Regions from separate parts of the Bilophila sp. 4_1_30 genome, predicted to be linked through region 1. Evidence: riboswitches for the same ligand, from Rfam matches in the RefSeq annotation. Region 1 holds a riboswitch; the other holds the start of a gene.
The links. A riboswitch is a leader RNA that binds a small molecule or an ion and turns the genes downstream of it on or off. The one in region 1 is predicted to bind cobalamin.
Positions count from the first base shown of each region.

Region 1 (11,725 bases):
CGCCCGCTCAGAAAACCGTTACCCAAGGGGCTGTAGGCGACAAAAGCAATGTTCATGGCCGTGCACAGGTCGAACAGCCCCTGTTCAGGTTCGCGCCACATCATGGAATACTGGTTTTCCACCGCCGCCAGAGGGCAGACGGCATGGGCGCGTTTCATATAGTCCACAGGCGCATTGGAAAGTCCCCAACCCAGAATCTTACCTTCCCGGATCAGGTCGTGCATGGTTTCTGCGACAAGCTCCGGTTCCACATGAGGGTCTACCCTGTGCTGGTAATACAGGTCGATATGGTCGGTTCTCAGACGGCGCAGCGAACCTTCAGCCTGAACGCGGATGGACGCGGGCTTGCTGTCCAGCAGATTGACCGTCTTGCCGTCCTCGATGCGCTGTCCTGCAATGCCGAATTTTGTTGCCAGCACAACCTGATCACGAACGGAAGAAAAAGCTTCGCCCAGCAGTTCTTCATTGGCTTCGCCATAAACAACAGCGGTATCAAAGAATGTGCACCCCAAATCCACAGCATGGCGGAGCAGTTTGACCATGTCTTTCCTGGGGGCAGGTTTGCCATAAGCATGATCCATGCCCATGCAGCCAAGCCCTATGGAGGAAACAGCCTGTCCGTTGCCTAACGTCCGATTTTTCATGTTTTCTCCTTGCCGTTATACCTTGCGGCCCATGTTATAGGCTTCCTGCATGGCAGGTTTGGATTCGATTTCTCCCGGCCCGTACACGCCTTTCCCGTAGATGACGCCGCGCTCAATGGAACCTTCAAGGCATCTGGCCAGGCCGCGAAAACATTCAAGCGTGCAATCCATGACGGTATCGCTTTCCTCCGCAGCGGTCATGATATAGTAAAATTCCTTGTTTTTGATGGTCAGCCATTGCGCCACAGTGCGGTCGATGAGCGCCTTCATCTGCGCGTCGATGGAATAGAAATAAACGGGGCTGGCCATGACAAGCACGTCGGCTGCATTCATTTTGTCGAGAATATCGGCCATATCATCCTTGATGATACAAATGCCGCCGCTCTTTTTACAGTGATAGCAAGCCAGGCAATAACCGATTTTCTTGTCGCGCAGAAAAATGGTTTCCACCTGATGACCGCTTTTCTCCGCGCCTTGTGCAAAGGCACGGCACAGTGCGGCGGAATTGCCGTTCTTGCGCGGGCTGCCCGCCAGAATGAGAATGCGTTTGCTCATGGTTTTTCCTTATTTTTTCAGTCCAATTTCCTTCAGCCATCCCGCCACGCCGGACGGTGCCCGTTCCATACGGCTCCGGGAAAGGGAGTAACCGTTGCGTATCACAGTTGCTCCGGGCTGTTTGTCCTGCATGGTTCGGATAGTACGGGAAAAACCGCTGCCGCCGTGGGTACAGAAAGGAATGATGGTCTTGCCCGAGAAATCGTACTGCTCCAGAAACGTGTACAGAATCATCGGCATGTCGCCCCACCAGTTGGGATACCCGATAAAGATGGTGTCGTAGGCTTCGGGGGATTCGATCTTTCCCGCAATGGTCGGGCGGGCGTCCTGTTTCTGTTCTTCCCTAGCCAAATCGACAAGGGTACGGTGGTCTGTGGGATACGGTTTCTGCGGCAGGATGCGGAAGATGTCGCCGCCGGTCATTTCCTGTATCAACTGTGCCACATACTGTGTATTCCCCAATACCTTTCCGTTGATGACCACGGTGCTGTTCTCTTCCTCACGGCTCATGTTGTGAGGATTGTCCGTTTCCGGCATGGAAAAATAGACGACTAGAATTCGGAGAGGCTTGCCGCTCTGTGCTGCATAAGAGGCAGAGGACAGCAGGTACGTTCCAGAGACAACGGAGCCTGTCATCAACACGCAGTATTTCAGAAAAGTACGACGAACTATCTGGTTAGACATGTGAGTTCCTCATTGATCAAGGTTCTTTTCGTGAAGCCATTTGGACAGCAAGTCAGCAATTTCGAGGTTGTTCAAGTCTGAGAAAGGAAAATGGGTATTACCCTTGATGCCGATTTCCGGCAGATGCACCACAGTGACATCGCCTCCCTTATTGTTAACTGCATCAGCCCATACTCTGGCCATTTGAAGGCGGGTACGCCAGTGATCCGGTCCGGGAAATTCACTCCGCGTTGCCGGAATAAAATCACCATAGTAAATGATGATGGGAATTCGAGTTAACTTCATGAAATCCTTAAGTGGAACAGGGACACCTTCCAGCGTATCAATCCCACTCGGCAGAGCCGGAGGCATTTCGTCTTCGGGGAAAGGAAAATTGCTGCCCGGTTCATATGATACTATGGCTCGGACATTTTCACTTTTGATTGCGGTAAACCAGCCTCCCCCACCGCCTTGGGAATGTGTAACCATAATTCCCGGCCCTACCCTGTCGAACAATGCAGCCACGGCATCAGACACTACCTGAACGTCGAACGGGCCGGTATTAGGAGTCATCTGCCGGAAGTATTGGTTCAAAGATTCCGCATCACGCGGGAACTGTACGCCTTCAAAAAAGTCGGGCCAGTTCCCCACGCGGAAGTTGCCGAACCAAAGCTGATCGTCAGTTGTCGCCGAGATGGTTGTTTCCTGCGTGCTGCGCCCGGCATCTCCACGTCGAGGCTGGTCTACCAAGTAAACTCCAAATCCTCGGCGCAAAAAAATATTCTGAAATCCTTCACGTCCATCCGGAGTGCTTTCCCATGTTTTGGAGAACTGTCCGGCCCCATGCAGGAAGACCAGGGGCAGTTTGTGGGCGTTTACCGGAATCTGATAAAAGACGTAGGCATGATCTCCATGCAATGTTTGTCCCGCAGGATTTGTCGGGGTACGGGGGTCAAACGTACCGGGCGTTGTGACGATTTTTCCCCCTGCCGCGAAACTCCCTTGCTCCTGAATCATCAAGGGGGGCAACTTTTCCTTGGCCGTGACGTCTCCCGCTGGTAAGCAGAGTCCGACGGAAAGCGCCAGTACGGTTATGAAATACTTTATGTGCATCGTTGTATCCTTATATTATAAGCTGTTACCGGGCGTTATACTGCTCATCGCTTACCTGTTCCATCCACGTCACACTTTTGCCGTCCAGCCGTTCGCCTATGGCGAGATGCGTCATGGTGGTATCCGGGGCCGCGCCGTGCCAGTGCTTGACGTTGGGCGGACACAGCACCACGTCCCCTTGCCGGATGATCTGTACCGGGCCTCCCCATTCCTGGGTCAGCCCGACGCCGAACGTAACGAGCAAGGTTTGGCCCAACGGGTGGGTGTGCCAGTTGGTGCGCGCACCCGGCTCAAAGGTGACGTAGGAACCGTAGACGCGCTGTGGTGCCTGGGTTTCAAAAGCCGGATCAATACGGACATTACCTGTAAAATTCTGTCCGGATGCTGTGGACGAAGGGCGGGAACCTGCCGGAATCACGAGTTGTCCCTGGGCTTCAGCATAAGCCGGGGGCACGGTCATAACCCCAAAAAATAGAAGGCAAAGGACGAAAAGGGAAAGGCGTTTCATGGCATTCTCCGTGAAAAGTTCGGCGACAGGGGGAGGGCATTAACATCCTCCCCCATGAGTCGTGTTGTCGACGACAAGCTATTTCAGATGGTTGCCGTAGAAGTCCGTGAGCTTGGCAACAGCCTGATCCACATATTCGGGTACAAAGTAGGTTTGGATATGCGTGGCTCCGGGAATCTTGAAGAGTTCCTTGTCCCTGGTTCCCGTCGCTTTCTCAAAGGCTTCCTCGGACATGTACAACGTATCGGCCTTTTCCCCGGCCATCATGAGCAGCGGCACATTGATAAGTTCGATGTTGTCGGTGGCGTCCCAGCGCATCAAATCCATGAGGCTGCTAGTCGTATAACGGAAGGTGGAGTTGGGATGCCGATGCGTCTTCCCGTAGTACATCATGCCTTCGCGGTAGAGATCCGTGGGAATCTTGCTGATGCTTTCGTCCGTCAAGGCGTCAAAATCGACGTTGCCCGAATAGCCGATTTCCCCTGTGGCGGCTTCCCTGGCGCGGGCGTCGGAAGCCTCCTTCAAGCGCGTCTGGATGGAATCAAGCTGCGTGTTCATGAAGCCATTACGCCTCACCTGCCCGGAATTGAACATACTCAGCGTGGCTACTGCCTTGAACCGTTTGTCGGACTTGGCGGCATTCAGTGTATAGCCGCCACCGCCGCAGATACCCAGAGCGCCGATATGATTGGTGTCTACGCCGGGATAGGCGCTGATGTAGTCGGCCATGCCGTGGATGTCCTCCGTGCGGAACTGAGGCTTGTCCACATTGCGGGGAGTCCCCTCACTGGCTCCCTGATAGGAAGCGTCCGCCGCGATGGTGATATAGCCTTTTTCCGCCAGCCGTTGGGCATAAAGTCCGGCCACCTGTTCCTTGACGCCTCCGTTGGGATGAGCCACTACGACGGCGGGATATTTTTTCGTGGCCTCATATCCGGCGGGAGTGTAGACGTTGGCCGCAATTTTCAGGCCGTTCAGAGTATAGGTGACGGGATGGATGTTCACTTTTCCTTTGACGTTTTCCATGATGGCTCCTTTATAGACAAGACCAAACGGATTGTTTTCAGACGCATTCGCAACACATGCAAAAGCAAGAGATGATGCCACTGCCAGAGTTGTCAGAAGTGTTTTTTTCATGACTGTCTCCTGTTCCATAAATGTTATAGTGTTATTTGGATTGCATCCTGTTTTGTAAGACGGTGTTTAGTGCCTTTTCCGCCAGTTCCGCTTCCGCCTTGCCTACTTTTGTTTCAAGGACGGCGACAAAGGCTTTCATCTGATCTTCGCTCCATCCGACCACCAGACAGCAGTTCAAATGAGAGCGCAGTTGGGCTTCTGCCGGGAGACTGGCCAATGCGGAAACCGTGGCCAGCTCTCTCTCCTGAAAACTGAGGACATCACGACTGAAGATGTCGCCGAAAAGATGTTCCTTCAAAAAGGTGTCGATGATGGGTACGAATTCATAGACTCGCCCACTGGCGGGCCTGCCGATGACAGTGGTCTGATTCGCCGTACCGAGTTCGCGAATGTTTGCATTGTCGGGCAGCGGGGAGGCATCCCTGCCCATTTCATCCTCGGTCCCCTGCGCCTTTCGTTCGTCAAGCAGGGCGATGAAGGTGTTCAGACCCGTCAGGCTGCGGGGGAAGCCCGTGTAGGCATACATCTGGACAAGGACTTCCTTGATCTCATTGACCGTCATGCCGTTTTGCAAGCCTTCCGCAAGAGCGCCCTTCAGTTTTTCCGTATCGCCTTTTGCGGTAAAAGCCGCTATAGGGATGATGCTTTGCTGTTTGCTACTCAATGCAGATACGGAGTGAGTACTTTCGGCATGAGCCGTCGCTGGTAATCCCATTGTTACAGTACAACATACACCCAGAAGAGCCATAATTATCTTGGAAAACACTGGAACCTCCTTGCTGATGTGTATCAAGACGTTTTCCTTTTATTGATGACAAAGTAAGACTTCCTCGGTCGAGAAACTATACATAATTCGAGCTATTCTTTGCCTATTTCGCTCGGAAGTGCTTGCTTTTTGAAAAAGCTGAAAATAGATAAGCGAGAGGCCCATCAAATGGGCTTCCCGCTTATCTTTATGAAATGAGTCAACAGGTTATGAACGCTTTTTAGCTATATCCTTGCGAGGTGGGGCTCCGAATTGACGCTTGTACTCTCTATTGAACTGTGAGCCGCTTTCATAGCCGACCATAAGCGCCGCCGTTCCGGCATCTTTTCCTTCAAGCAACATAAGTCGTTCAGCCTCATAAAGCCTTAGTCGTTTTTGGAACTGGAGTGGGCTGAGGCTGGTTACTTCCTTAAAATGGCGATTGAACGTTGAGGGGGCCATGTTGACATACCGAGCCAGCTCTTCCATGCGAAGCGGTGACGTGTAATTTTCCCGTAGCCAAGAGATAGCTTGAGCGATCTGATTTGCCTGTGTTCCGTTCGTGTTGAAAAGTCGCAGGCATTTCCCCTGACTGCCGCAGAGCAGGTAGTAATGGATTTCCCGAATAATCATGGGAGCTAAAACCGGGATTCGTGAAGGTGTATCCAACAGTTCAACAAGGCGGGAAAATACCTGCAAAAGATCCTTGCCCGCCTCGTCCACTACGATAGGAGTCACTTCTCCTTCTTGGGCGGTAACTATGGAAGGGACTTCCGTAATCAACTGAGTGATAATGCGCCTGTCCAGCTTTACGGAGAGCGAAAGGAAAGGCGCTTGAGGCGAAGCATCCGTAATATGGAAGACGCCGGGCATATCAATGCCGACGGTTACGCAGTGAAGCTCACCATAATTCGCTTCATGGTCGCCAATCATGGAACGTTTGAACCCTTGAACGACCAATGCAATCATAGGTGTATAAAAACATCTTATTGCAGAAGTGTTTTCATCATGACGAGTTAAGGCCAAACCTGGAATGGGTGTTTCCAGCCTGGATTGTTCAGGGAGCCATTTCAACAATTTCTCTTTGAGAGAATCATTACGTTCAGGTAGGTGTATTGGTTCACTCATGCTGCTTGCTCCACTTTTGTCAAATGGCGATCACTTCGTAGGCGCTATGCCCATACCGTAATAGCTTTTAATTCTAAGTGGTAGAATAACCATAGCACGCTTTGGGGGGTAATTGTATGCCTGATCCGCTAGGAAGTACGATTTTCCCCGCCGGAGCTATTCCCTAGAATGGGAAAACGTTCATCTTGAGGAGCATCAGCGCTTCATCGATTCTCTTAAAAAAGGAAACAGGATCGCCGCCGTCAGCATCTTCAGAGATGAGCATTGGTCTTTTGAAATTCACCAGAAATACTTTTCAACCTATTATACGTTTGATTACGCTTTCAATCAGGACTGAGAAAGAACTATAAGCATATAATCACATTTTTTAGAATACGCTCACTCCATCTGATTTCCCGGCTTCTTTTTTCAAAGAGCCGGGATTTTTTATTCAGGGCAAACGCCCCTATTGACAGAGGATCTAAGTTTATATAAATAAATCTTGATTTATGCATACAAGAAACGGAAGACGGTGCAAATCCGTCGCGGACGCGCCACTGTAACTGATATAACCCGCTAACGTCACTGCATTTGTGGGAAGGCTTAGCAGAACGGGATCAGAAGCCAGGAGACGCCTTGTATGCTTTGGAACACGACTGTCTCGCGATCAGACAGTGACGCCGGAATTGCCTTCTCAGGTATCTTGCGCCGTTTTCTGAGGTGATGGGGTCGTGGACTTTTCAACTTCAACAGTAGAAAGGGACACGCAATGCAAACGCACATTTTAGGTTTTCCCCGTATCGGGCGAAACCGCGAACTCAAAAAAGCCCTTGAAGGGTACTGGAAAGGGGAGCTTTCCGAAAACCAGCTCCACGAAACTGCGGACGAGCTGAAAAAACGGCATTGGAAGTTCCAGCATGATGCAGGGCTCTCCTTCGTCACTGTGGGTGATTTCTCCCTCTACGATCATGTACTCGATTTGACCGTCGCACTGGGAGCCATCCCGCACCGTTTCCAGAACGCCGGTTCTGCTCTCGACACGTATTTCGCCATGGCAAGGGGCGACGGCAACCGCAACATCCCGGCCATGGAAATGACGAAGTGGTTCAACACCAATTACCACTACATCGTCCCGGAGCTCTCCGCTGGCCAATCCTTCAGGCCCTCCATTGAATGGCTGGAGAACGATGTCATCCGCGTGGGGCAACTTGGATTTCGTGCCAAACCCGTCTTGCTCGGTCCCATCACCTACCTCGCGCTCTCCAAGGGCGGGACGGAGTCTTCCCGCTGGGACAGTCTGCCGCAACTTACGGAAATCTACATCAGTTTTCTGGAACGTCTTGCCCCGCGGTGCGACTGGATACAAATCGACGAACCGATCCTGTGCACGGATATATCGGGAAGCCTGCGGAAGACATTCCGAGAGACGTACCACAAGCTCCGTAAGGGGTCACCTTCCGCCCGTACACTTCTGACCACGTACTTCGGTTCCATCAGGGATAACCTCGATACTGCGTTGGCATCCGAATGCAGCGGGCTGCATCTCGACCTGTGCGCGGCACCCGCTCAGCTTTCCGATGTATTGGCGGCTTTGCCAGAGCATATGCACCTTTCGCTCGGCGTCGTCGATGGCCGCAACATATGGAAGACCAATTGCGCCGCAGCGCTTTCTTCTTTACGGAACGCAGCACTGAAGCTCGGGAGCGACAGGTTGTTCGTCGGTTCGAGCTCTTCGCTGCTGCATGTGCCCGTTGATCTGGAACTGGAAACCAGTCTCGATCCCGAAATCAAGAACTGGATGGCCTTTGCCGTTCAGAAGTGCGGCGAGATCGCCCTGTTGGGACAAACGATCGACGGCGAGTGGTCTCCGGAGTGCCTCAACGAAAACCGGCTGGCCAACGAAAGCCGGCACCTCAACATGAAAACGTTTGATCCCGCCGTCCGCAGGCGGTGCAGAAACGTCACCCCAGAGATGCTCAACCGGAAAAGCCCCTATGCCGATCGGTGCAGGAAACAGCAGGAAGCCCTCAATCTACCGTTGTTCCCGACCACGACCATCGGTTCCTATCCACAAACGGAGGCTATCCGCAAGGCAAGACGCGAATACCGGAAGGGCGAACTCTCCCCCGACGCCTACGAAGCTTTCCTGAAAGATACCATCCGGGAAATCGTCGGGCATCAGGAGGCCCTCGGGCTTGACGTGCTGGTCCACGGGGAACCGGAGCGCACGGACATGGTGGAATATTTCGGCCAACAGCTCGAAGGGTTCTGCTTTACGGACCACGGCTGGGTGCAGAGCTATGGCAGCCGCTGCGTCAAGCCGCCCGTCCTCTATGGCGACGTGTCCCGAAAGCAGCCAATGACCGCTTCATGGCTCGCCTATGCACAGAGCCTCACCCGAAAACCCATGAAGGGTTGCTCACCGGGCCGATGACTATCCTGTGCTGGAGCTTTGTGCGTGATGATCTGGAACGCGAGGAGGTTTGCCGCCAGCTGGCGCTTGCCCTCCGCGACGAAGTGCTCGATCTGGAACGGGCCGGGCTAAAGATCATCCAGATCGACGAAGCCGCACTCCGCGAAGGCCTTCCTCTGAGGGAGGATGAGGCGGAAAAATATCTACAATGGGCCATCGACGCCTTCCGCCTGACCGTTTCAGGTGTCGAGGATACGACACAAATTCATACGCATATGTGCTACAGCGAGTTCAATGCCATCTTGAAGTGGATCGCCGCCATGGATGCCGATGTCATCAGCATTGAGGCCAGCCGCAGCAACATGGATCTGTTACAGGCTTTTGTGGACTTCAAATACCCAAGCGCAATCGGCCCTGGCGTCTATGATATCCATAGCCCCCGCGTTCCCGGCCTGGAAGAAATATTGGAGCGCCTCGAACAGGCCTTACGGTTTATCGCCCCGGAAAAACTTTGGGTGAATCCCGATTGTGGGCTCAAAACCCGGGGATGGCCTGAAACGCTGCTTTCGCTTGGCAACATGGTACAGGCCGTGCGGGTCCTCCGCGAGGAATACTCGGACACGCAAAACAAGGTTACCCGATAATGGAGACTCCACAAATGACTGGTTCCCTTTTCGCTGCATCCCAAAGAACGGTTGCCCCTTTCCGTTACGATATCGTCGGCAGTTTCCTCAGGAGCGATGCCCTCAAAGAGGCACGGAAGCGCTTTGCGCAGGGGCGGATAACCCAACGGGAGCTCCGCCAGGTCGAAGACGCCGAAATCGCCCAACTCGTAGCCAAACAAAAGGCCCTCGGCCTCCGTGCCGTCACCGACGGAGAATACCGCCGCAGCTGGTGGCATCTCATTTCCTCTGGAACCTCGACGGCGTCCGGAAAGTTGCGGCTGAACAAGGCTCCATTGCTTTCAAGGAACGTCAGACCAAGGCGGAACCCATCGAAATCGTCGCCAAAGTCGGCTTCAGCTGTCATCCTTTTATTGAAGACTTCAAGGCTGTACAGACATTTGCCGGGGACTCTCCGGCCAAGTTCACCATTCCCTCCCCGTCCATGCTTCACCTCATTACCGCCGTCCGGAATCAGCAGTACAAGCCCCTTAAGCGATATAGAGACAATGACACGCTTCTTGCGGACATCGCCGCCACCTATAAGAAGGCCGTCGCGGCCTTTTACGAGGCGGGATGCCGATATCTGCAATTCGACGATACCAGCTGGGGGGAATTCTGCTCGGAGGAAAAAAGAGCCGGGTATATCGCCCGCGGTTTCGACATGGATCGCCTCGAACGGGATTATGTGTCCATGATCAACGAGGCTCTTTCCGAGCGGCCGGTGGATATGACCGTCACCATGCACATCTGCCGTGGTAATTTCCGCAGCACATGGTTCTCTTCAGGCGGTTACGAACCCGTAGCGGAGATCCTTTTCGGCAATACCAAGGTAGACGGCTTTTTCCTCGAATACGATAGCGACAGGGCTGGAGATTTCAGCCCTCTCCGATTCATGAAGGACCAGCAGGTCGTTCTGGGACTTGTTTCATCCAAGACAGGGCAACTTGAAGACAAGCAGTCCATTATTGAAAGGCTCCGGGAAGCTACGGACTATCTGCCCGTCAACCAGCTGTGCCTCAGCCCTCAATGCGGTTTTGCATCCACGGAAGAAGGAAACCTGCTGACAGAAGAGGAGCAATGGACTAAGATCGCTTTCATAAAGGAAATTGCCGAATCCATCTGGAAATAAAAACAGAGTCCGGTACACGCTCATTCCGTGTACCGGACTTGTTTCATCATACGGAAAAAACAAACAATGAGTTCAATAAGGGCAACCCTGTGCGGCCTTTGCGCCATTTTGATATGGAGTATGCTAATTGCGCTTATGCGCAGCGTAACCGAAGTCTTCGGCGCAACACTAGGCGCCGCTTTGGTCTATAGCCTCGGCGCGCTTTTGCTGTTTCTGAAACAGGGCATTCCTGACCTCAAGACACTTTCCAAGCCGTATCTGTTCATCGGCGGGTTCTTCTTCGTCGCCTATGAACTACTGTTCTCCCAATCCATCGGGCTTGCCCATGACAGCCAGCAAACGCTGGAAGTCGGGCTTGTCAATTACCTGTGGCCTTGCCTGATTGTGCTTTTTTCTCTGATCATTCTAAAGCAGAAAGCGCGTTTTTATCTTTACCCAGGCCTGCTGTTTTCCTTTTCGGGAATCGTCTGGTGCGTTTCCGGAGGGGCTTTCGACCTCGCTCTTTTCATGGAACATGTTTCCTCCAATCCCATTCCCTATCTTCTGGCCTTCATCGCCGCCATCTTTTGGGGACTCTACTGCAACGTGGCAAGACTGTTCACACAATCCAGCAATATCGTGCATATCTTCTTTTTGGTTATTGCCATCGTATTGTGGCTTCGCAGCTTCGTCTCTGGAGAACCTTTCCCCTCCGTACCTCCTCAAGCCTTTCTGAACGTCCTGATTACCGCGATATGCTTTGGTTCTTCATACACCCTATGGGAAGTAGGCATACAACACGGAAATATATTGTTTCTCGCCACAGTATCCTATTTCACGCCCATCTTTTCCACTCTGTTCACCTGCTTGTGGCTCTCCGTGCTTCCAGTACCTTCTTTCTGGTTCGGCGTAGGTATGGTTGGCCTAGGGTCCGTTCTCAGTTGGTTGGCGACCCAGAAAAAATGATACGAAGAAGCTGCTATGACAAACAATTGCAAATGTGTTTTTACCTCTTTCAACGATGTCTTTTTCGTGACGACTGCATGTCCAAAAGTATCCTACGGTCA
Region 1 covers NZ_JH114231.1:887,512-899,236, forward strand. The annotation lists gene HMPREF0178_RS04085 (aldo/keto reductase) at 1-644, opposite strand, end outside; gene HMPREF0178_RS04090 (flavodoxin family protein) at 660-1,199, opposite strand; gene HMPREF0178_RS04095 (flavodoxin) at 1,209-1,883, opposite strand; gene HMPREF0178_RS04100 (alpha/beta fold hydrolase) at 1,893-2,975, opposite strand; gene HMPREF0178_RS04105 (cupin domain-containing protein) at 3,001-3,483, opposite strand; gene HMPREF0178_RS04110 (alpha/beta hydrolase) at 3,562-4,509, opposite strand; gene HMPREF0178_RS04115 (carboxymuconolactone decarboxylase family protein) at 4,652-5,386, opposite strand; gene HMPREF0178_RS04120 (AraC family transcriptional regulator) at 5,594-6,493, opposite strand; cobalamin riboswitch at 6,939-7,126, shown strand; partial or broken gene metE (5-methyltetrahydropteroyltriglutamate--homocysteine S-methyltransferase) at 7,242-9,529, shown strand; gene HMPREF0178_RS04130 (5-methyltetrahydropteroyltriglutamate--homocysteine S-methyltransferase) at 9,780-10,679, shown strand; gene yddG (aromatic amino acid DMT transporter YddG) at 10,746-11,624, shown strand.

Region 2 (8,335 bases), on a different contig from region 1:
ATCGGACGGCGGCTTTTCCCACGGCGGAAGGCCACCCGAGCGGGGCTTCGTCTGCCGGGGGAATGCCGGAAATGGGCGTATCCCCGTGCCCGGAGACATACCAGCGGTTCCAGAGCAGCACGCCGAGAATGACGATGAACCCGCCCGAGAACTGCGCCGCGAAGTAGAGCGCCCCCGGAAGCCCGATGGCTCCGAGCACCGGATACATGACCCGGATGGAGTGCGAGACGTAGGCCAGATAGCTGTTCGCCATGCCGCCCGCAATAAGCGCCGAGGTGCGGATATGCCCGTCGGCATGGCTGCTGACCAGTATGCTGTTGGCCGCTGCGTTGGAGCAGAGCGCGGTCGGCATCGCAAGGCCCACGATCTCGGGGAGCCGGGCCATCCGGGCCAGCTTGCCCATGACCCGCGCCAGCGCCATGTGCCAGCGCCGCGCCTCCATCAGCCCTCCGAGGAAGGCCGCGATGCCCACGATGGCGAACAGGCGTCCGAAGGTTTTCATCTTGGCGAAGATTTTTTCCGCCGGGGTGAGCGGCGCGTGCCGTTTCATGCGGGGGGCCGCAGTGTCCATCTTTGTCGGCCCGGAGGAAGTCATGGCGTCTTCGCCCACATCCGCGTCCATAGCCTCACTGACGGGAGCGGGCCGGTGCATCCGGCTTGTGGGGGCGCTCGTGCCGTTTTGTTCCGGCTTCGGGCGCATCATGTGGGATTCCGGCATGTGCAGCATAAGCCAGCAGGCTCCGATGACGGCCAGAACGAACCACAGGATGCGGCTCGGGCGCCTCCACGGAGGCGGAAGAGGGCGGCGTCCGCGTTTCATTGCTTTTTGACCATGATGAGCGACAGGTACTCTTCCGGACGGTCGGCAACGGCGTCCAGATCGGTCAAGAGGGTTTGCCCTTCCATTGCCAGATGCTCGCCGTACAGGATTTCCACGTTTTCCTCGCGCCTGAGGCGTTCCACCAGTGCCTTGCGGCTACGGTAGGTCTTGAGGAGAATCGTGGTGGAGCCTTTGGGAAAGTCCAGAGTTTCGGCCATTTCCGACTTGAAGGACGGGATGACTCTGAGCTGTTCGCCGTTTTCCACGAGCACGGTTCCGGCTTTCGCCGTCAGAGTGGCGAAGGAGGTGATGCCCGGGACGATTTCCAATTCCACGCCGGGGATGGCTTCACGTATGATTTCCAGCACATAACCGAAAGTGCTGTAGGTCATGGCGTCGCCGAGCGTGGCGAAGGCACAGTCCCGGCCCGCTTTCAGTTCCGTAATGATGGCGTCGGCGTTGGCCTGTACCTGCGCGGCGCGGACAGCCTTGTCACGCGACATGCTGAATATCTGGAGATGGATTTCTCCGCGCGGCTCGAGGGATTCGACCACGGACCGGGAAACGCTGCTCGATGCGTTTTGGGAGATGACGGTAAAGATTACATCTACGGAGCGCAGCACGTCCGCCGCCCGGAGGGTCAGGTACCGAGGGTCGCCGGGGCCGATGCCCACGCCGTACAGTTTTCCCGGTTTCATGGTAAAATCCTTGTAGTGGGTTGATATTTCGGGGAAAGGAGGGCTTCTCTTGCCTTTCCCCGAACCCTCCCCTTTCTCTCTAAAGGCTTCTGTTATGTGAGGAGAGGGGGAATCGGGTTCTGTTTCTCTGCAACAAGCGGCATTCTTTATAGAATTGATTAAATAAGGAAAAATCCTTAAATTGAAATATGTTGTATCGCGCCCCGGTTTTGGGGTTCACAGGAAAAACCCCGAAAAGGGATTCAATAAAGCCGAAAGTCTTGGGAGGGGAAAGGGGGGAGGTTCGGAGGAGGGAAGAGGAAGCCCTTTTCCAGAAGGGTTCCCCTTCCCCCCTCCGGTTCTTCACACTCTATCCCTGCTTAGTCCGCCTTCTTCGTGTTGGCGAGATCGACAACGGCGTTCTGGGTGTGGCTGAGGAAGATGTCCTGAATGCCCTTGAGCTGGCCGAGGCCCTTGAGGTTGGGCATGGGGGTCATCCCGGCAGCCTTGATGCGGGAGGCCCAGGAGTCCTCTTCCGGCCCGGCGAGATCGTTGTTGGCGTGGTCGCCCGCAACGATCATGAAGGGCTGGAGCCAGACGCGCTTGGCGCCGGAAGCCTTGAGCTTGGGCAGGACGTTGTCGAAGCTGTTGGAACCTTCGACGGTGGCAAGCCAGACGTGGGGATCGGCCTTGTGGAAGGCGGCGGCAGTGGCGGCGAGGGTCAGGTCGCCGGGGCCGCGGTCGTTGCCGTGGCCCATGAGCACCACGGCGTCGCCGGGCTTGCGATCCTTGGGCAGGGAAGCGAGCACAACCTTGACGACGGCGTCGAGATCCTTTTCGGAGACGAGGAGAGGGTAGCCGACCTTGACCGTCTTGAATACGCCGGGATTCTTGGTGATGTTTTTAACGACCATGCGTTCGAGCTGGTTGTATTCCTCGGCGGGGGCGATGTGCAGGGACTGGATCTTGAGATCGGTCACGCCCTGTGCGGCGAGCTCATTCATCGCGGCGTTGACGGAGAGGACGGGTTTGCCTTCCTTGGCCAGCTTGTTGCGGATGATGTCCGAGGTGAAGGCCAGAAGCACGGGGTCATTCCCGGCGGCTTTCTTGTAGGCCTTTTCAATGTCGTCGATTGCGGGCCTTGCGCTGTCCATCGAAGTTCCGAAGGCGACGAGCAGGGTGCCCGTCTTGGCGAAGGCGGTTCCGGCAGCCAGCAGGCAGCACAGCAGAACCATGACGAAACATTTTTTCATGGCAACTCCTTGGTCCAATCATCGTGGACCGGACGGAACGCATGGCGGCGTCCGTACCATATGAGTTTTCAGGCTGGTTTCCCGGCTTGAGGATCTTCTTTGCCCGCGCCTTCCCGTAGACGGCGTCCACAGTGGCTGTTGCGGGTTCATCCCCTCTCACGGTTGCGGGGTCAGCGTCGTTTTTACGAACTTCCCAATTATCCCGAAATATTCGGGCACCTGAAACGGTTGCGGCGGTTACGGCGGGGCACTCGGCCCGGCGGTCTTTGGAGCTTAGGCAGGGGCTGTGGCGTTTCCGCCATGCTTTTCCAGGGCATCAAACGCGTATGCGTCGTTACTCAGACCTGTTTCTAAGCACCTTCTTTTTATCCTACGTGCCTGATGGCTTCAAGGGTTTTGAGAGGCGTTAGGAATATCAGAATCCTATTTTTGTCCTTTTATGCACTTGTTTCTTTTGATATCCAGTGGGTGGGGCATTCCCAAAAAATTTTTTTGAGTTGCCATGATAGCGCCACAAGAGCTACAGGGATTCTGCCTGCGGACCGTGTGTCTCCTCCGCATCCGTTGGTTATCTCATATATCAGAAGGCGCCTTTTGTCCAGAGTTCCGTGGCAGCACACGGAAAAGTTTTTGTTCGAACCATGAGGAACCACAGGTTTCTTCTTATCGATAACGCAAGGCCGGACGCCGTATTGGGGGGATTGTGGATGCGTTGCGGGATGGAGCGGGAGGTGTGGGACGGTGGGTATTGAGAAATATCTTGATGGATACGGGAGGAACCGAGGAGGGAAATGGGCGAATGGCCCAATCCCAATGGTGGATTGAGCGTGGAAAAAAACGACGGGACACCCGGAAGGGGAAGCCCCGGATGTCCCGCAGTGTGAGCGTGGCTGTGCCACGGGAAAGCTCCGCCCGCAGGGTTGGGGGGAACCGCAGGCGGAGAATGGACTGTCCTCGTATTACGCTTTCCCCATTGCCATCATCTGGCGCGGGAAGGCGAAGCGGGGGGTGGGGTATGCGCAGCCAGCCGAAAGGACATGGCGTTCGGAAGGGCCGAAGACGGCAAGTTCGTCTTCCACATGGCGATGGAATTCTTGCTTGATGTCATGGCACGGTGCTCCTTGGCGGGTGTGGCGCGGTTTTCCGTGGAAAAGGTTTGTCCCGTTTGCACGGCTGCAGATTCGGCGGCAGGGCGTCGTTTCTTCCGCATAGAGGGTGGGAATGAAGAAAGGCCGTTTTGTGTCCCGGCGCGTTTTCCCCAAGAGGAGGAAAGGAAAACGCGCCGGATTTCTTTCCGACTCCGGCGGGGACCCGAAGCCCCGCCGGACGGCCCGTTAGAGTCTTTTCGCTTTGGGATGCCCTAATAAAGGTCGTTGTCGATAAAGCGCTTCTCTTCCTTGCCCTTCCAGAAGTCCGCGACGCCGAGTTCGCCTTCAGCGTCCACGAGGACGTCACGGATGGCCTTGACCTGCTCGGGGCTCAAGGGGTTCTTCTGCTTGTGGGTGGCGAGGATTTCCTTTGCGCGTTCGCGGGCCTGCCCATAGAGATCGGGCTTCCCGGAGGCGGCCCACATGTCGTAGTTCCGGCGGTTCATGAGGTTGTAGGTGCTGAGGTCGCCGAGATGTTCGAAGGTGTCCATTTCAGCGAGGTACGTACCGAAGGGGCCGACTTCCTTGATCAGGTCCGTGGAGAGGGTTGTGGCGTCAACCTTGAAGCCAGCCAGCATCCGCAGCACATAATCAATGATTTCGTCGTCCACGAGCAGGGTCGGGATGTCGAACGTAAGTCCCGTCTCAAGCATGCCCTGACCGAAAAGGACACTGGCACCTGCCAGCGCGGTCATCAGGCGGTTGAGAGCGCGTTCGGCTCCGGCCTGCACGTCGTTGCATATGCTGTCCGTCTATCCACCGGCAATGTAGCTTGGGATATTGTAGTATTTCGACATCCGGGCCATTGCCGCGTTGAGCACGAACACTTCGGGGGCCGCCACGAGGGAAAGGCCCTTTTTCATGTCCATGACGCAGGCGGACGCGCCGTACAGGGTGGGGTTGCCCCTGTTCACGCATTGCATCAGGGTGTTGAAGGCGAGGAAGTCCGCGTTGTGTACGGCTACGCTCCCCGCATAGCTGATGGGCGAGGTCGCGCCCTGCTGCACCATGACGAGGATGTGGTTGGGGAGCCCGGCCTCGGCCACGATTATGGCGTTTTCGCAAGCCTCATGCGAGATGCGGAGCGGGCTGATCGTGGTGTGGTTGAAGGCGGTGCGCGGACGGCGCTTGAGCTCTTCCTTTCCGCCGGCGGCGATTTCCGCCATCTTGATCATCTTCTTGGTCTGGAAGGGGCTGCCGGACACCAGGTGCATGGGCTTGCTGGTGTAGCAGAACGCCACTTCCGCATTGTGCATCGACGCGGATTCGGACGGCACGTCCTGCGGGCCGATGGCGCGGTTGTAGATGTGGATGTTGTCGAGCGAGTCCACCACGCGCAGGATGTCGACGGCGTCCTGCTTGACGGTGGAACGGCGTTCGCCGGTTTCAAGGTCATGGGTGAAGATGCCTTCGCCGAAGTTGGAGGCATACACCTGATCCTGCGCCATGTGGATGTCGTCGTCGGGCGTCCTGCCGCGATGGACGAACTCGGCGGGGACCGCTTCCAGCGCGCTTTCCACAAGCGTGCGCGGGAAATGGGTGCAGCCGTCCGCGTCTTCCCAGCAGCCGTGGTCGCGCAGGACTTCGCGTGCCGTTTCGCTGTCGAAGTACGCGCCCCGGTCGTGCAGGACTTCTAGGGATGCCTCATGGATCTTTTCGCAGTCCTTTTCGCGGAGGAAGTTCAGGCCGACGCCGACTCCCCCCATCAGACTGGAATGTGCCCATCTTTTCATACAAGCCTCTCTGGGTTTGCTGAAGCGTATCGTAAGGCGGAACGGGTCCGCCGTGCCTCTGCCGTTGTTCGCCCGGAAAGTTCCGGGGGGTGTCCCGAACGGGATGTTTCCGCATCCTCATTCATAAGGAACACTTTTTTTCCCGCATCGCATTGCGAGCGCTTTGGGAAAAGGAGGGTGAGAGCCGGGGAGAAAGGGCAACCCGCGCGGGTGTCCCGCTCGGCGTAAAGGTTTCCCCCCTTTTCAGCCTCATTCCCCTTCGGGAAAGAGCATCCGTTCCACGTAGGCGTCGGTGAAGCCCTCGTGGGCGGAAAGTTCGATGTACCGGGTGCGGCGGATGATGCCGAGGGCGCTTTCGGCCGCACCTTCCTCGGTCGCGTAGCGCAGCGCGCCGGAACCGGCGGCATTGCCGAGTACCGTGACCCGGTCGGAAAGTTCTTCGGGGATGAGCCCGATGCGGGCCGCGCTTTCCGGGCGCATGGCGGAACCGAAGCCGCCCGCAAGATAGAGGCGGGCCACATCCGCGGTTTCCATGCCCGCCTCCCGCAGCAGGATGTCGATGCCCGCGCGCACGGCGGCCTTGGCGAGCTGCACTTCCCGGATGTCCTTTTGGGTGAAGCGCACCGAATCCGTGAAGGCCAGTGCATCGTCTGTAATCCGTGCGCCGAGCGGGGAAGCGTCGGCTTCGAGGCGTCCGGTTTCGTCCACGAGCCCGGCGTCAAGCAGCAGGGCCAGCGCATCCAGTACCCCGGAGCCGCACAGCCCGCGCGCGGGCGCGCCGCCGATGGTGGTAAAGGACAGGCCGCGTTCCGGGTCGGGCGAAACGGTATCGATGGCCCCATCCTGCCCGGCCATGCCGCAGGAAAGGGTTGCGCCCTCGAAACATGGCCCGGCAGCCGCCGAACAGGCGTAGAACATGCCGTTCGCACAGAGCACGGTTTCAGCGTTGGTTCCGAGATCCACGAGCAGGAAGGGCGGCTGGCTGCGGTGGGCGTCGGCGGCGAGGAGCGAAGCCACGATGTCCGCGCCGATATAGGCGGAAATGCCGGGCAGCAGGAACGCGGGGGCTTGCGAGGCGATGCCCAGATCGGCGGCGGGCAGGCGCATGGGTTCGAGCGTGGCGGGGATGAACGGGGCCTTGCCGATGTGTTCGCCGGGCAGCCCGCAGAGCAGGTGCATCATGGTCGTGTTGCCGGTCAGGGACAGGAAATCCACGTCGCCGATCCCGGCCTGTTCCAGCAGCCCGGCGAGCATTGCGGAAATCTGCTTGGCGATGGCCTGTTGCAGCGGGTTCGGGCCGTTGCGGTGTTCTTCCCATTCCGTTTCGTGGCGGATGCGGCTGATGACGTCCGCGCCGTAGGGCGACTGGGCGTTGTGTTCGCCGCGTGCCGCAACCACGTGCCTGCGTGCCGTGTCCACGAGCAGGGCGGCGACGGTGGTGGTGCCGATGTCCACGATAAGGGCGTATGCCTCATCCGAGGTCGCATAGCCGACGAGGGTTTCCCCATGCATGAGGCCGAAGCCGCACACGTTGCCGTGCCCGTCGCCGCACCCGCCGTTGGAGCGGGCCTTACGTATGAAGGCGGGCAGGGCGGCGAGCTGGCCGAGGCCGAGGGCGTGGCCCTCTGCGCCGCAGGCGTCGATGAGGCGTTGCAGGTCGCTGCGCTGGTCGTCGAGGGAGGGCTCGGGCATGGCGAAGGGGCGGCGCTCCACGATAGGCCGGAACGGGTAGTCCGATTGCGCGAACCGGGTGAGCACGCGCAGGGCTCCGGCTTGTGGGATGGCGATGTCGAGCCCCTCAACGGCGCGGGTGTGGCAGGCGAGGCGCAGCCCGGAAGCGATGGCGTCGTCGCCGAGCAGGGCGCGTTCCTCGGCGCAGGGTTCGGTGGCGGCGAGGATGAGGCACTTGCCGCACTTGCCGACGCCGCAGGGCAGGGTGAGCAGGCCCGTTTCGCGGAGCAGGGGGGCGAGGGGCGTTCCCGCCTCGGCGCGAAGGTTGGCGATCCCTCCAGCGTGGCGCACGGTGATTGAAACGCTCATGATGTCACCCTCATGGCAGTAATGGCCCCTTCACCGTCGAGATCCGGCGTGAAGCCGGGAGCGATGCGCATGAAGCGCCCGTCCTTGCCCCCGTCGAGCAGGGCCTGGATGAAATTGGGGTCGCCGGGAAGTTCCCGGTAGCCAAGCCCGGCGTCGTCGGCCACGGCTTTGGCGGTCTGGACGAGTTCCTGCTGGTCTTCCCAGCCTTCCCAGAGGATCAGGCAGGCGTTGGTATAGTTCCTGAGCCACGATCCTTCGAGTTCGATGAGGTAGGCCGCGGAGTCGGCGCCGAACCGCTCTTCGTATTCCTTGAAGCGCTTTTCGCGGTTTTGGATGAACGAGGTTTGCGAATAGCGGAGCCAGCCGGGGGAGAGCCAGTAGGTGCCGCCGCCGAGGGATGATTCGTTGGCTTGTTCCTGCGTCGCCCCGAGCAGGACCGGGATGCAGTCGTGGACACGGGGGAGGATCAGGGCCGCGGTGCGCCCGGTCACGCCGGTGAGCCCGCGCCCGCACAGGCCGTAGACGAGGAAAATGACCGTTTCGCCCTTGGCTTCCAGCGCGTCGACGGCTTGCTGCACGCGTCGGCGGAGTTCGTCCGGCGTATCGTGGAGGCCCTGTTCAAGATACGTCACCTCGGGCGCGTTGCGCATGGCTCGCGTCAGGC
Region 2 covers NZ_JH114233.1:10,369-18,703, reverse strand. The annotation lists gene HMPREF0178_RS12220 (hypothetical protein) at 1-703, opposite strand, end outside; gene cobI (precorrin-2 C(20)-methyltransferase) at 817-1,518, opposite strand; gene HMPREF0178_RS12210 (sirohydrochlorin cobaltochelatase) at 1,878-2,750, opposite strand; cobalamin riboswitch at 2,804-2,988, opposite strand; partial or broken gene HMPREF0178_RS22580 (trimethylamine methyltransferase family protein) at 4,111-5,604, opposite strand; gene HMPREF0178_RS12190 (ASKHA domain-containing protein) at 5,881-7,671, opposite strand; gene HMPREF0178_RS12185 (DUF1638 domain-containing protein) at 7,668-8,335, opposite strand, start outside.
Region 2: another riboswitch for cobalamin. It lies ahead of HMPREF0178_RS12210 (sirohydrochlorin cobaltochelatase); the one in region 1 lies ahead of metE (5-methyltetrahydropteroyltriglutamate--homocysteine S-methyltransferase).